DNA from 2 places in the Paenibacillus sp. FSL K6-1330 genome. Region 1 is predicted to be linked to the other one. Evidence: predicted binding sites of a transcription regulator. Region 1 holds the regulator's gene; the other holds the start of a gene.

What was found. Region 1 encodes LexA, which represses DNA repair genes until DNA is damaged. Its sites were predicted from a motif close to CGAACATATGTTCG; they were not measured.
Region 2: the regulator LexA is predicted to act here: its motif matches at 3,137-3,150, upstream of recA (recombinase RecA).

Annotation. Positions count from the first base shown of each region.
Region 1 covers NZ_CP150269.1:2,952,232-2,958,638, forward strand. Annotated here, with positions in the region: gene NYE54_RS13440 (MerR family transcriptional regulator) at 1-75, shown strand, start outside; gene glnA (type I glutamate--ammonia ligase) at 137-1,465, shown strand; gene NYE54_RS13450 (hypothetical protein) at 1,622-2,032, shown strand; gene NYE54_RS13455 (sigma-70 family RNA polymerase sigma factor) at 2,193-2,729, shown strand; gene NYE54_RS13460 (hypothetical protein) at 2,722-3,510, shown strand; gene lexA (transcriptional repressor LexA) at 3,605-4,231, opposite strand; gene NYE54_RS13470 (LysM peptidoglycan-binding domain-containing protein) at 4,407-4,775, shown strand; gene NYE54_RS13475 (DUF896 domain-containing protein) at 5,040-5,246, shown strand; gene NYE54_RS13480 (hypothetical protein) at 5,407-5,931, shown strand; gene NYE54_RS13485 (HAD family hydrolase) at 5,974-6,407, shown strand, end outside.
Region 2 covers NZ_CP150269.1:4,821,046-4,827,452, forward strand. Annotated here, with positions in the region: gene rny (ribonuclease Y) at 1-768, opposite strand, end outside; gene NYE54_RS21770 (RecX family transcriptional regulator) at 1,128-1,865, opposite strand; gene recA (recombinase RecA) at 2,005-3,066, opposite strand; gene NYE54_RS21780 (competence/damage-inducible protein A) at 3,355-4,617, opposite strand; gene pgsA (CDP-diacylglycerol--glycerol-3-phosphate 3-phosphatidyltransferase) at 4,727-5,314, opposite strand; gene NYE54_RS21790 (YajQ family cyclic di-GMP-binding protein) at 5,574-6,065, opposite strand; gene NYE54_RS21795 (DUF4175 domain-containing protein) at 6,214-6,387, opposite strand.

The sequences.
Region 1 (6,407 bases):
GAATTGATTACCGCTAGAAGACCGGGTCAGGTTTCATTGATTCAAGGGGAATTATCCCGGTTTTTTAATAAATAAGGATTGCCATGCTGTAATTCTTCATTAATTCTAGTTTTTTATTTAAAAAGGAGAGGATAAAGTGAGTTATACCAGAGAGGACATTCTACGTATTGCCAAAGAAGAAAATGTTCGATTTATCCGCTTGCAATTTACAGATTTGCTTGGAACGATTAAAAATGTTGAGATTCCTGTAAGCCAGCTGCCTAAAGCGCTTGATAATAAAATGATGTTCGACGGTTCGTCCATCGAAGGTTATGTACGTATTGAAGAATCCGATATGTATCTGTACCCGGATCTGGATACCTTCATGATCTTTCCATGGGTATCCGAGGATCGTGTTGCACGCTTGATCTGCGATGTCTACATGCCTGACGGCACTCAGTTCGCAGGAGATCCGCGCGGCATTCTGAAGAGAGCGCTGAAAGAAGCTGAAGAGATGGGCTTCACTTCTATGAATGTCGGTCCGGAGCCAGAATTCTTCCTGTTCAAAACCGATGAAAAAGGCAACCCTACCCTGGAGCTTAATGACCAAGGCGGATACTTTGACCTTGCGCCTACGGATCTTGGCGAGAACTGCCGCCGCGATATCGTACTGACACTGGAAGAGATGGGCTTTGAAATCGAAGCTTCTCACCATGAAGTTGCTCCTGGCCAGCACGAAATCGACTTCAAGTATGCCGATGCGATCAAAGCAGCTGACCAGATTCAAACATTTAAATTGGTAGTTAAGACGATTGCTCGTCAGCATGGACTGATTGCAACATTTATGCCAAAACCGCTATTCGGCGTGAACGGCTCTGGTATGCACTGTAACCAATCGCTCTTCAAAGGAAGCGAGAACGCGTTTGTCGACGAGAGTGATGAGCTTGGCTTGAGCGTAACGGCTCGTAACTATATGGCGGGTATTCTTAAGCATGCACGCGCGTTTGCTGCGATCACGAACCCAACGGTGAACTCGTACAAGCGTCTCGTGCCTGGTTACGAAGCACCTTGCTACGTAGCATGGTCTGCAAGTAACCGCAGCCCAATGATTCGAATTCCTGCATCCCGTGGCCTTAGCACGCGTATTGAAGTGCGTAACCCGGATCCGGCGGCTAACCCGTATCTGGCTTTGGCTGTCATGCTGAAAGCAGGTTTGGATGGCGTGAAGCGCGAGCTGTCGCTCCCGTCTCCAATCGACCGTAACATCTATGTGATGACGGAAGAAGAGCGTATTGAGGAAGGCATCCCTAGCTTGCCGGCAAACCTGAAAGAAGCCATTAACGAGTTGATTCGCAGCGAAGTCATTTCCGACGCGCTCGGGGATCATGCGCTGGCTCACTTCTACGAGCTGAAAGAAATCGAATGGGACATGTACCGCACGCAAGTTCACCAATGGGAACGCGATCAGTACATTACAATGTATTAATAGAGGAATCCCTTGCGCCGTAAGGCGTGAGGGGTTTTTGTTTTTCCAATGAATATGATCAAACAAGCATATGGAATATTAGTCAGGTTTCATATAAAGTTAGTGGAGTAGGGGAAATGCTGCTGTGGTAAGTGGAACAACGAAGGAGGCTCGTAAATGGCAACTCTAAGTGACCACGAAGAGAAGGGAACTCGGGCAGTGTTCGCGTTTATATCTCGTATTCATGGTGAGGATGAAGGATGCCAGATCAATTTTAATTTTTTTCAGGCTAACCGAATCATTTATGATTTGAATTTTGGGTGGACGAATTTGACAATCCGGAATTATATTTCGGTAACTGCTGAATTTCCGCTTGAGTATTTAAATGGTTTTAAATTAGATGGTTTATTTATGTCTTTCGAAAAACATTTATACCAGCTGAGCTGGGAGCCAAAGGAACAAGAAGGAATCTATCAGTTGCATTTTTACGGATCGGAACAGGATTTTCAGTTAACCGCCGACATAGAATCCATTCGAAGATTTGGTTCTCAATTTAAACAGGCCTGGGATGAGGCTCCGTTAGTTTAGTAGCAATGGCAATAGATTTTGGTTGATGATTTTGGAGAACCGTTCAGGAATGCAGCCAATACAGAATCGCCCTCCATAAAAGGGAAGATTCTTTTTTTATTTTTCGAAAAAAGGGAACCTTTGCTCACTTCCATGACTCTAATTAGACGAGGTGAATCGGTTGGAGCTGGAATACTTGAAGCAGATGACGGTGATGGACACACAGACACTGGATAAAATCATGAACTTATACGGAAATGATATCTGGAATTACGCTTATTTTCTGACCAAACAGCAAGCACTGGCTGACGATATTGCTCAAGAGGTGTTTATTAAAGCTTATTTTGGCATACATACCTTTCGCGGTCGGGCGACGCTAAAAACGTGGCTGCTTACAATTACAAGACATACCGCGTATCGATATAAACAGACTTTTTTCTTTCGGAAAGTGACCCTCAAGGACAAGCTGCTCATAGATGCCTCAAGCCGCTCGGCGGAAGCAGAGTATTTGGATGGGCAGTATACCAATGAAATATGGGCCATGATTATGACCTTACCCAGGAAGTTCAGGGAGGTGTTGATCCTGGATCTTTACTATGAGATGTCAATAAATCAGATTGCGGAGTTCCTTAACCTAGCGGCGGGTACCGTAAAATCAAGACTGTATCGGGCAAGGAAAAAAGTACAGAACCTGTTGAAGGAGAATGGCGATGAATGAGGATAAACCAGATTGGTATTCCCGGGCTAAAAAAGCTCCCTTTTCAGATGAAAAGTTCACATCTGAAATGAAAAAAAACGTGCATAGGTCCGTGATTTTCACCGACGGCAAGCCTAAACGTCGAAAGCACTTACAAGTTGGATTTGCTGGAGGGTTAATGCTTCTGATTATTTTAATTGCCTTTCAATTACCTTTTGGCAGAGAGGAACAACAGAGAGCAGGGACTTTACCTCCTGGTACGGAAGAGACAATCCGGGCACAAGGCGTAACGGATGAAGGAAGGTTAAGGGTTATTGCAGTTGGACAGGAAAAAATAACGACATTGGGAGCACCGAGCTGCTTCGGTATCGAAACGGATATGTCGTTTACCGGAAACTACAGCGTACAGTATAGTACTAACCAAGTTACAAATGAAGTAACTACGCTGGGGGATCTTACTTTTATTCAACCAACATCTGCTCCGGTTGATATGATTCGTCTGCCGTTTCAAGCTGCCGATGTATTTATACTCGCACCGCAATATAGGGACTGTCATGGTATACAAATCTATGCGTTCGCAGTGGAGCATGAAACGGGTAAAGCCGTCCAGCTCCGATTTCAGGATGAATCCTTGGTATCCTACTTTTCATATTATAGACCAGGTACTACTCCCATGGTTAAAGATAATAAGCTTGTTCTAGAGTCCACGGAGGGGCCGGGTGGGGAAGGTTCGCCGGATTATAAACCCAAACGGATGTATCGACTGGATCTTAAACAAGGCATTATGGAGCAGGCAAACTAGCTATGATACAGCTTCGTGATCTATATAGAAAAAGCAAAGAGGTTACCATCCAATTAAGGGAGGTAACCTATTCTTCATAGATAGATATATGAAATTAGTGGACATCCCGGAAGAGTCCGATTACTTTACCGAGAATCGTAACATGGTTCAGGCGCAGTGGCTCGTAGGTAGGATTCTCCGGTTGCAATCGTACATGATCCTTCTCCTTATAGAAGGTCTTCACAGTTGCTTCGTCTTCCTCTGTCATCGCTACGACAATGTCGCCATTGTCTGCAGTTTGCTGCTGGCGAACAATGACATAGTCGCCGCTGTGAATGCCAGCTTCGATCATACTGTCACCAATAACCGACAACATGAACACCTTATCGTCGCCTACATAATGCTGTGGGAGTGGGAAGTAATCCTCAATGTTCTCCATGGCTGTAATAGGAACACCTGCAGTGACTTTTCCGACAACAGGCACTCTGGCAATGGTGTGAGTAAACAGGCTTGCGCTTTCGGACTCTTCTTGGCCAAGCAGTTCGATTGCTCTTGGTTTCGTAGGGTCACGGCGAATGAGGCCTTTCTTCTCCAAGCGGTCAAGATGTCCATGGACCGTTGAACTGGAAGCTAGTCCGACAGCCTCGCCGATTTCCCGGACAGAAGGCGGGTAACCCTTGCTACGAACTTCGTTGCGGATAAACTCTAAGATCGCCAGCTGGCGGCTGGATATTTTCGACATGCCGTATCAACCCCATTTAGTAACGTTTGGGAAAATTATAACATAGAACTTCCGTTCGTACAAACATAAGTTCTAAATAAAAATAGAACAAATGTTCTTTTTGGTATTGAATCAAACAAGTGTTCGTGTTAATATGAATCCATAAGAGAACACTTGTTTGGGAGATGATGATTCCATGTTGAAATACAGTACATACCGTAGCATTTATGAGAACGTTCCAGTGCAAACGAAGTCCTCCGAGACTTGGATCGATCAATTGAAGTCGAGAATGGCATCCATTCCTTTTATAAAGCTTTTATTCGTTCTGTTAATCGTAGCATCCTGCTGGACAGGGGCATATTCCGTTTTTGCCGGGGGGATGGATAAACCCACGGGGGAGAAGCAGGTTATTGTTCAATATGGCGATAGTTTGTGGCGGATTGCTTCCCTTCATAAACCGACAGATATGGATACGCGAGTATACCTGGATAGCATCCGAAGAATGAATGGATTGAAGGGTCCGGATATACAGGCAGGAGAGGTGTTGTCTTTACCGGTCTGGTAATGGGATGACACTACGAGAAACTCTTTCCTTATATATGTCCCTATTTCTCGCTTCATATTTGTAGGTTTGCCTGACGATGTGATTTCACGCAGTATAAGCGTGTTTATAATAGAAGATTATTGATTTCTTGACATAGAGGACTCATTTATAGGCATCATATGTTCATATTTGTTATTAATCAGAGTTTGCAAGGGTGCAGTTGCCTTGACAAGCTCTTTTTCACATGTTTAAGTTATACATGATATCGGAATTGGAGGAGAAGTCATGGACATCGATACTTTGGTTGAACGCATCAATGTGCTAGCAAGAAAACAGAAAAGTGAGGGATTGACCGCGGAAGAGCTCAAGGAACGGGCAGAGCTTCGGGAAATATACCTTAATAATATTCGAGGTAACTTTAGACAACAGCTGGAATCGATCGAATGGGTTGATGAAAATGAACAAAAAGGCGGCCCGCGATTAAAGCATTAGTCGATCAACTGGAACATGGATCTACAACCAGTGATTCATGACCAGATAGTAGGATAGAATTATAATACTTGGGGTGCCGATTATTCGCGGGAATCGAATACGGTTACCCCAAGTTTATATGGATTGGTAATATATTGAAATTTAATCCAGGGGGAACCATATGTCACGATCATGGGAAAGAAAAGTCAACAAAAATATGTCACAGCTCAACAAGCAGCGTAAGAAGCAGGGGCTGACCTCGTACCAAGGCTCTGCCGTTACTGATAAGCATGATGTATTTAAGGGACGTAAATATGTACTTCCGTTAGTGCTTGTTGCATTGGCTGGTGTGTATGCACTTCTTGGAACGGCGACGTCCGAGGCTGCAGGTGGAAGCAACGATGTACTGAACTGGGTAGGTGTCAGCTTGTACATTCTGTTAGCGCTTATGATTTTCTTACGCAAGCCTTATTTGAAGATTGAGCGTGCTTCCGTATCCACCATGAAGTTCAATCGGGAACGTCGACTGGCTGTATCGGATATCGAGAAGATCAAATTGGCTTCGGGTTCCGTCGTGATCCAGGGCAAGGGGAAAGCAGGCAACTGGGTATTCTCGCGTATGATGAATCTTTATGATACGAAAGCGATGGGCGAAAGATTAGAAGAGTTCGCAAAAACTCATCAAATTCCAGTTGAGCATAATTAACAAATAGAATAGATCACAGTGTATATGAGGAGTGGGAGAGACATGCCGATAGCTGCGGTTTTGTTTGATTTGGACGACACGTTATTGTGGGATGAACGTAGTGTGGAAGAAGCGTTTGAAGTGACATGCCAGGCCGGAGCGAACGAGACCGGCATTGATGCCAAAGCACTTTTGGCCGCAGTACGGGAAGAAGCTAGAGCATTATATGAGTCATATGATACTTTTGCTTTTACCAAAATGATCGGAATTAACCCTTTCGAAGGCTTGTGGGCTAATTTTACGGCTGGATCACAGCCTGAATTCAGAAAGCTGCAGGAGCTGGCACCCGTATACCGCAAGGAATCATGGCGACGCGGACTTCAGCGCCTGGGCGTTGATCATGAAACATTGGCCGAAACGTTGGCTGCACAATTCGCTGCTGAACGCAGAACAAGACCCTATGTATATGAAGAAACGTTTGAAGTTCTGAAGGAATT
Region 2 (6,407 bases), 1.9 Mb from region 1:
ACGGCGAATCGGATCAAAACCGGAGAGAATAACAGCTTCCGGAGTATCATCGATAATAAGGTCAATCCCTGTAAGGGTCTCAAGCGCACGAATGTTTCGGCCTTCACGTCCGATAATCCGGCCCTTCATTTCTTCATTCGGCAAGGTGACTACAGATACCGTGGTCTCAGCTACGTGATCAGCCGCACAGCGTTGAATAGCCAGCGTGATGATCTCGCGTGATTTCTTATCTGCCTCTTCCTTCGCCTGCTGCTCGATTTCTTTAATCATCTGAGCGGTTTCATGACGAACTTCCTGCTCAACATTACTGAGAATAATGCTGCGGGCATCCTCCATCGACAGGTTGGAGATGCGCTCCAATTCTGTCGTTTGTTTCTTGTAAATGGCATCGATTTGCTGCTGGGTCTCTTCTATTCGTTTCTCTTTGTTCGCCACTTGTTCTTCTTTACGTTCCAAAGATTCTATTTTTTTATCCAGCGACTCTTCCTTTTGCAACAATCTGCGCTCCTGCCGTTGAATTTCATTCCGGCGCTCACGAGTGTCTTTTTCAGCTTCGGCTCTGATTTTATGAACTTCGTCTTTAGCTTCAAGAACCGTTTCTTTCTTCAATGCTTCTGCTTCCTTCTTCGCACTTTCTACGATCTGCAAAGCGGCATGCTCGGCACTGGAAATTTTAGCTTCTGCAAGGGATTTGCGAATAAAATAACCGAACCCAAAGAATATAGCGGCTACAACGAGAACGATTATGATCCACCAAATTGGATGCATCTGATCACCTCCTCGTTGGTTCCTCCAAGGCATTCCTTGGGAAATGTGCAATTGTCAGGTTACTCATTCATACATAAAATTTTCCGGCAGTGGAAGCTGCCGTCCATACTGCGAACGCCGTATCACGTACGCAAATTCCGCCTTAACCAGCGGAATACATTTCACTATGAATTGGCGATTTAAGAATCTTTCACAAAGTAGTCACTTTTTTGGAAGGAAAAAGGATTCTAATTTATGATAAAAAGATTCATATTTATTTTAGTATTTATAAAAAGATATTGTCAAGGGAAAGCAATGGGTAAACGTCAGTTTCATCCAACGAAACCATTTCTTTCACGAAAAAGTGCCCAATTTGCCCTTTATTCGAAATCTTCCAGCCCATCGTCCCACTCGCCCTGTTGCTGATCCTCATCGACCAGACGTTTGAGTACCTGACGCACCTGGTCCCCGCCGAAGCCCCTACGCATTAAATATGCTCCCGTTTTACGTTTGCGATCCAGCATCTCCCCATGGGTTTGCTGCCATTTTTTCCGTCCCACGGCGAGCGCGCTCTCCAATTCGGCATCTGCACTGATCTCGCCCAATGCCTCGGAGATCAGCTCCGTGCCGATTCCCTTCTGTCTCAGCTCCTGTTTGACCCACAGCCGTCCCTTCTTATGGCTCGTCATGCGCTGCTCCGTCCACATCTTGGCGTATAACGCGTCATCAATCAGCTTGTCCTTCTCCAGGCGCTCCAGCGTTGTCTCTACGCTGCTCGGCTCGAAACCTTTTTGCTGCAGACGCTGGGTGATCTCCTTGGCTGTTCTTGGTTTCCTGGCCAGATGATTCAGCGCCTCTACGTAAGCCCGCTGTCGCTCATCGGCCACGATAATTTCTTCCAGCTCTTCCTTGCGAAAAACATTTCCCTTGAACATCCGGTATTTCAGCATCACATCTTCATGAACGGTCATGAGGTACGGACCAAACGCGATTTGGTATCGGTGTTTGGGCTTTTTCAGCATTTCGACTGAAGTTACAACCAAATCCTCGTGAGCCGGAAAATGCTCAATACCTGATGATTCTGCCTGCTCCGACATTTCTTTATTCTCTTCTTTCATATGTCGCTCCTCTCACTACCGCGCCATCCTGAGTAAAATAACCAAGACTGACTCTCAATTCTGGATAAATGCAAAGAAGACCGTCTGGTGTTACAAACACCGGACAGTCCTCAACACTTAATCGTTAACCAGCAATTTACTACTCTACTTTAAACAACTCTTGCTCTTCTATTTCCTCTTGTTCCTTATCCTTCTCGGAAGGCTCAGGAACAGCCGTAGTCAGATTGCTCGCTTCACGGATTTTGTTCTCGATAACACTAGCAATCTCCGGATTCTCCTTCAAGAATTGCTTCGCATTCTCACGTCCTTGGCCAAGACGGTCACCTGCATAAGAATACCATGCACCACTCTTATCCACGATATCGAGGTCCGTTCCGATATCGATTAGGCTTCCCTCTCTAGAGATGCCTTCACCGTACATAATATCAAGCTCAGCCTGTTTGAAAGGTGGCGCTACCTTGTTCTTAACAACCTTAATCCGTGTGCGGTTACCCACCACATCGTTCCCCATCTTGATGCTCTCAATTCGACGCACATCCAAACGAACCGTCGAGTAGAACTTCAGAGCACGTCCGCCTGGAGTCGTCTCAGGGTTACCAAACATAACACCAACCTTCTCACGAAGCTGGTTGATAAAGATGGCAATCGTTTTCGATTTATTAATAGCACCCGACAATTTACGAAGAGCCTGGGACATCAGACGAGCTTGCAGACCCACGTGGGAGTCCCCCATGTCGCCTTCAATTTCAGCTTTTGGAACAAGCGCAGCAACCGAGTCAATAACGATGACATCCACTGCACCACTGCGTACCAGAGCTTCCGCAATTTCCAACGCCTGCTCACCCGTGTCCGGTTGGGAGAGCAGCAATTCATCAATATTAACGCCCAGTTTGCTTGCATACGATGGATCCAGAGCATGCTCGGCATCGATAAATGCAGCCTGTCCACCAGCCCTCTGAACTTCCGCAATAGCATGGAGGGCCACTGTTGTTTTACCGGAGGATTCCGGTCCATACACTTCAATAATCCGGCCTCTAGGCAAGCCGCCGGTTCCTAAAGCTATATCCAATGCCAACGATCCGCTCGGCACAATCTCAACTTGCATGTGGGTGGATTCACCCAGTTTCATGATGGAACCTTTTCCGAACTGTTTCTCTATCTGACGAAGCGCCATTTCCAGCGCAGCACGACGATCTGACAATTGTTCCACAACCCTTCACTGTTGATAGTCATATCATACCTTGTTTTGACACGTTTGCCAAGCTTTTTTTCGAACATACATTCGTTTTTTTTATTCAACGCCCCTTCCGGTATATGCTCCATCCCCTATGTATAAAGAACAAGAACCGTGGCAACATCATTCGATATGCCACGGTTCTTCCGTATTTCCCATTATACTTGGAACTGTTCGTTAATTCAAGAAGAGGTACCAAGCAAGGTGTAAATTATTTACTTTTTTTGAAAAGCGGATATCTCTATTTTCGCAAAATTAATCTTGTTTGGAGGCAACAAGACGCTGCCAAAGCCGGTAGAGCAGCGCCTTCGTCGCACGGAGTCGGATCGTCTCACGGTTACCCTGGAGGTGCAGCTCATACACTTCTGTTTCTTTTCCCCGTTGAGACAATCCGATGTAAACAAGACCTATAGGCTTGCGTTCAGCGTACCCTGGACCTGCTACGCCCGTTACCGATAAACCAAAGTCGCTGTCGGTTACCATCCGAACATGATCTGCAAGCGCTTCGGCAACCTCCGCACTGACGGCTCCCGGCGCATCATCCCCCTCAAGCAGCGCATGCGGGATATGCACAAGCTTCTCCTTGATCTGGTTAGTGTAACAGACGATCCCGCCAAGGAACATCGATGCGCTGCCGGGGATGGAGGTCAGCGTCTCCGCTACAAGGCCTCCCGTGCAGCTCTCCGCGGCGCTCAGCGTCCAGCTATGATCTGCCATCATATCCACGATAACCTTCTCAATGGGCACATCCTCGTTAGCATACATAAACTCAGGGCCTCTCTCCTGGATCCGGGCTTCCAGTTCATTCAACCGGACCATCGCCTCAGCCTCGCTGGAGGCCTTCGTGGAGATTCGGACGGTGACCTCCCCTTCCTTGGCATACAATGCAATCGTCGGATCGGTCTGGGCCGTAATCAGGTCTTCCAGGCGCTTATCAAGCGCGGACTCCCCGATGCCTGCGAATTTGAGCATCTTCGAATAGATGGGAAGCTCTCCCGTAAGCACATGCTGCAGAAGCCAAGGCTTGGCCTCCTGCTCAAACATCGGCATCAGTTCTTTCGGCGGTCCCGGCAACACAATATAATGAGTGCCTTCATACGATACCGCGTTCCCGACGGCGAGGCCTGTTTCGTTCGGAAGGGGAGTCCCTCCCTCGATAGCCAGGGCCTGTCGCCGATTGTTCTCGGTCATTACGGATCCCCGTTCTTGGAAGAAACGTTCGATCCGGTCCATAGCCATCCGATCAATATGCAATGAACGATTCAGAAAGGATGCGAGCGCATCCTTCGTCAGGTCATCCTGTGTGGGGCCCAGGCCGCCGGACAGAAGCACGATATCGGCTCTGCTGCTGGACAGCCGCAAGGTCTCCTTGAGCCTCTCCATGTTATCCCCGACAACCGTTTGATAGTACACATCGATTCCCATTGAGGCAAGCTGTCTGGACAAATACTGTGCATTGGTATTCACAATCTGTCCAAGGAGAAGTTCGGTTCCAACTGCAATGATTTCTGCTTTCATGATTCGTCGATCCTCCTGTATCTTCTATCTCTTCACAATACTCGCCACTCGCCGTCACAAATTTATTACCCTGCGGAAGAAAAAAGCAATAGGATAGCTCCTATTGCCGTTATGCCCCGGTACCTTTAAGAAGATGCCTGTTCTGGACAAAATATTCGATTCCCGAATAGATCGTAATTATCGCGGCAGCCCAGATTGCAATGACATCAAACGGAATTCCCAAGAATACAAACGGGAAATTATTGATCAGAAGCGCGACAATTGCCACAATCTGAATCACCGTCTTGATTTTTCCTGATTGACCTGCTGCAACGACGGAACCTTCCAGGAGCGCAATTTGTCTCAAGCCAGTAACCGCGAATTCTCTGCTGATAATGACAACAGCAATCCATGATTCACATTTCCCCATCTCCACAAGCGATATGAGGATAGCTGCCACCAGCAGTTTGTCCGCGAGCGGATCCATAAGTTTACCCAGGTTTGTCACCATATTGTTTTTCCGGGCCAAATACCCGTCAATCCCATCCGTGCTTGCAGCAAGTATGAATATCAAAGCCGCAATCAATTGGTTATAGGGCAGGACAAAATCATTCCATACAATAGGAGCCGGATAAAAATCAAAATCCACCAGCAGAAAAATCATCATGACAGGGATCAAGCAAATGCGGGCCAACGTGATACGATTGGGTAAATTCATGGGGCAACCTCCCTTGCAACGGGTTGTCTTGAAATTTTCGCAGACCCCGCGACTGTTATCCATCTGTACTTCAATAGGGTCGCTCTTCCCAAGAGCCTAAAGGGTTTGAAGCGTGAAGCGCTGTCTGTCATATTCATCCCCCAGTGATCTATGTATACGTTAATCCTTATATATCGTTTTTTAGTATAATATTTCCGTTGACGCCCTGTCAAAAGAAACAACCTGTCCATCCAATCCTACGTGAGCCTGTGACGAGCGTTTATTTAAAATTGGTGAACTGCAGGTCCAGAGAAAGATCCGCTTTGCGAAGCAGCTGCATGATCTGTTGAAGATCGTCCTTGTTTTTTCCGGTTACCCGAATTTGGTCACCTTGAATCTGACTCTTGACCTTCAGTTTGGAATCACGGATCAATATATTGATCTTTTTCGAATTTTCCTGATCGATTCCCTGTTTTAAGGTCAAACGCTGGCGAACGGTACCCATGGAAGCCGGCTCGATTTTGCTGTACTCCACATTTTTCAGCGACAAGCCCCGTTTCACCATCTTGGTTTGCAAAATATCAATAACGGCGTTGAGTTTATACTCGTCATCGGATGCAATGACCAGTGCGTCCTTGTCCAGCTTCAAGCTGCTCTTGCTGCCCTTGAAGTCAAAACGGTTCTCAATCTCCCGCTCCGCCTGATTAACCGCATTACTAAGTTCCTGCATATCCATTTTGGATACGATATCAAATGAATTTTCTGAAGCCATGGTGAATCCTTCCTTTCATTAACGATAATGCTTCTATTATAGGTAAAACATAGAGACAAGTCTAATCCCATTAAGGATCAGCGGGTGGATCTGGAACGAAAAAGACTCCGCTTATCGCCAACACCCGGCGAAAACGAAGTCTGCTCCTTCAACTGCTAGCTTTCTCATCCTGCACCGGACGGCGGAACATGCTCAATATACCAAGCAAAATATGTGCCAGTCCAAAGCCTAATATGCCATATCCCCAGTCGCTTGGAATCAAATAATAGCCCAAGAGGCTGACGATGACGCCTAATCCGAATATAATCCAGTTGACCGTCACGAAAGCAACACCTCTTCCAT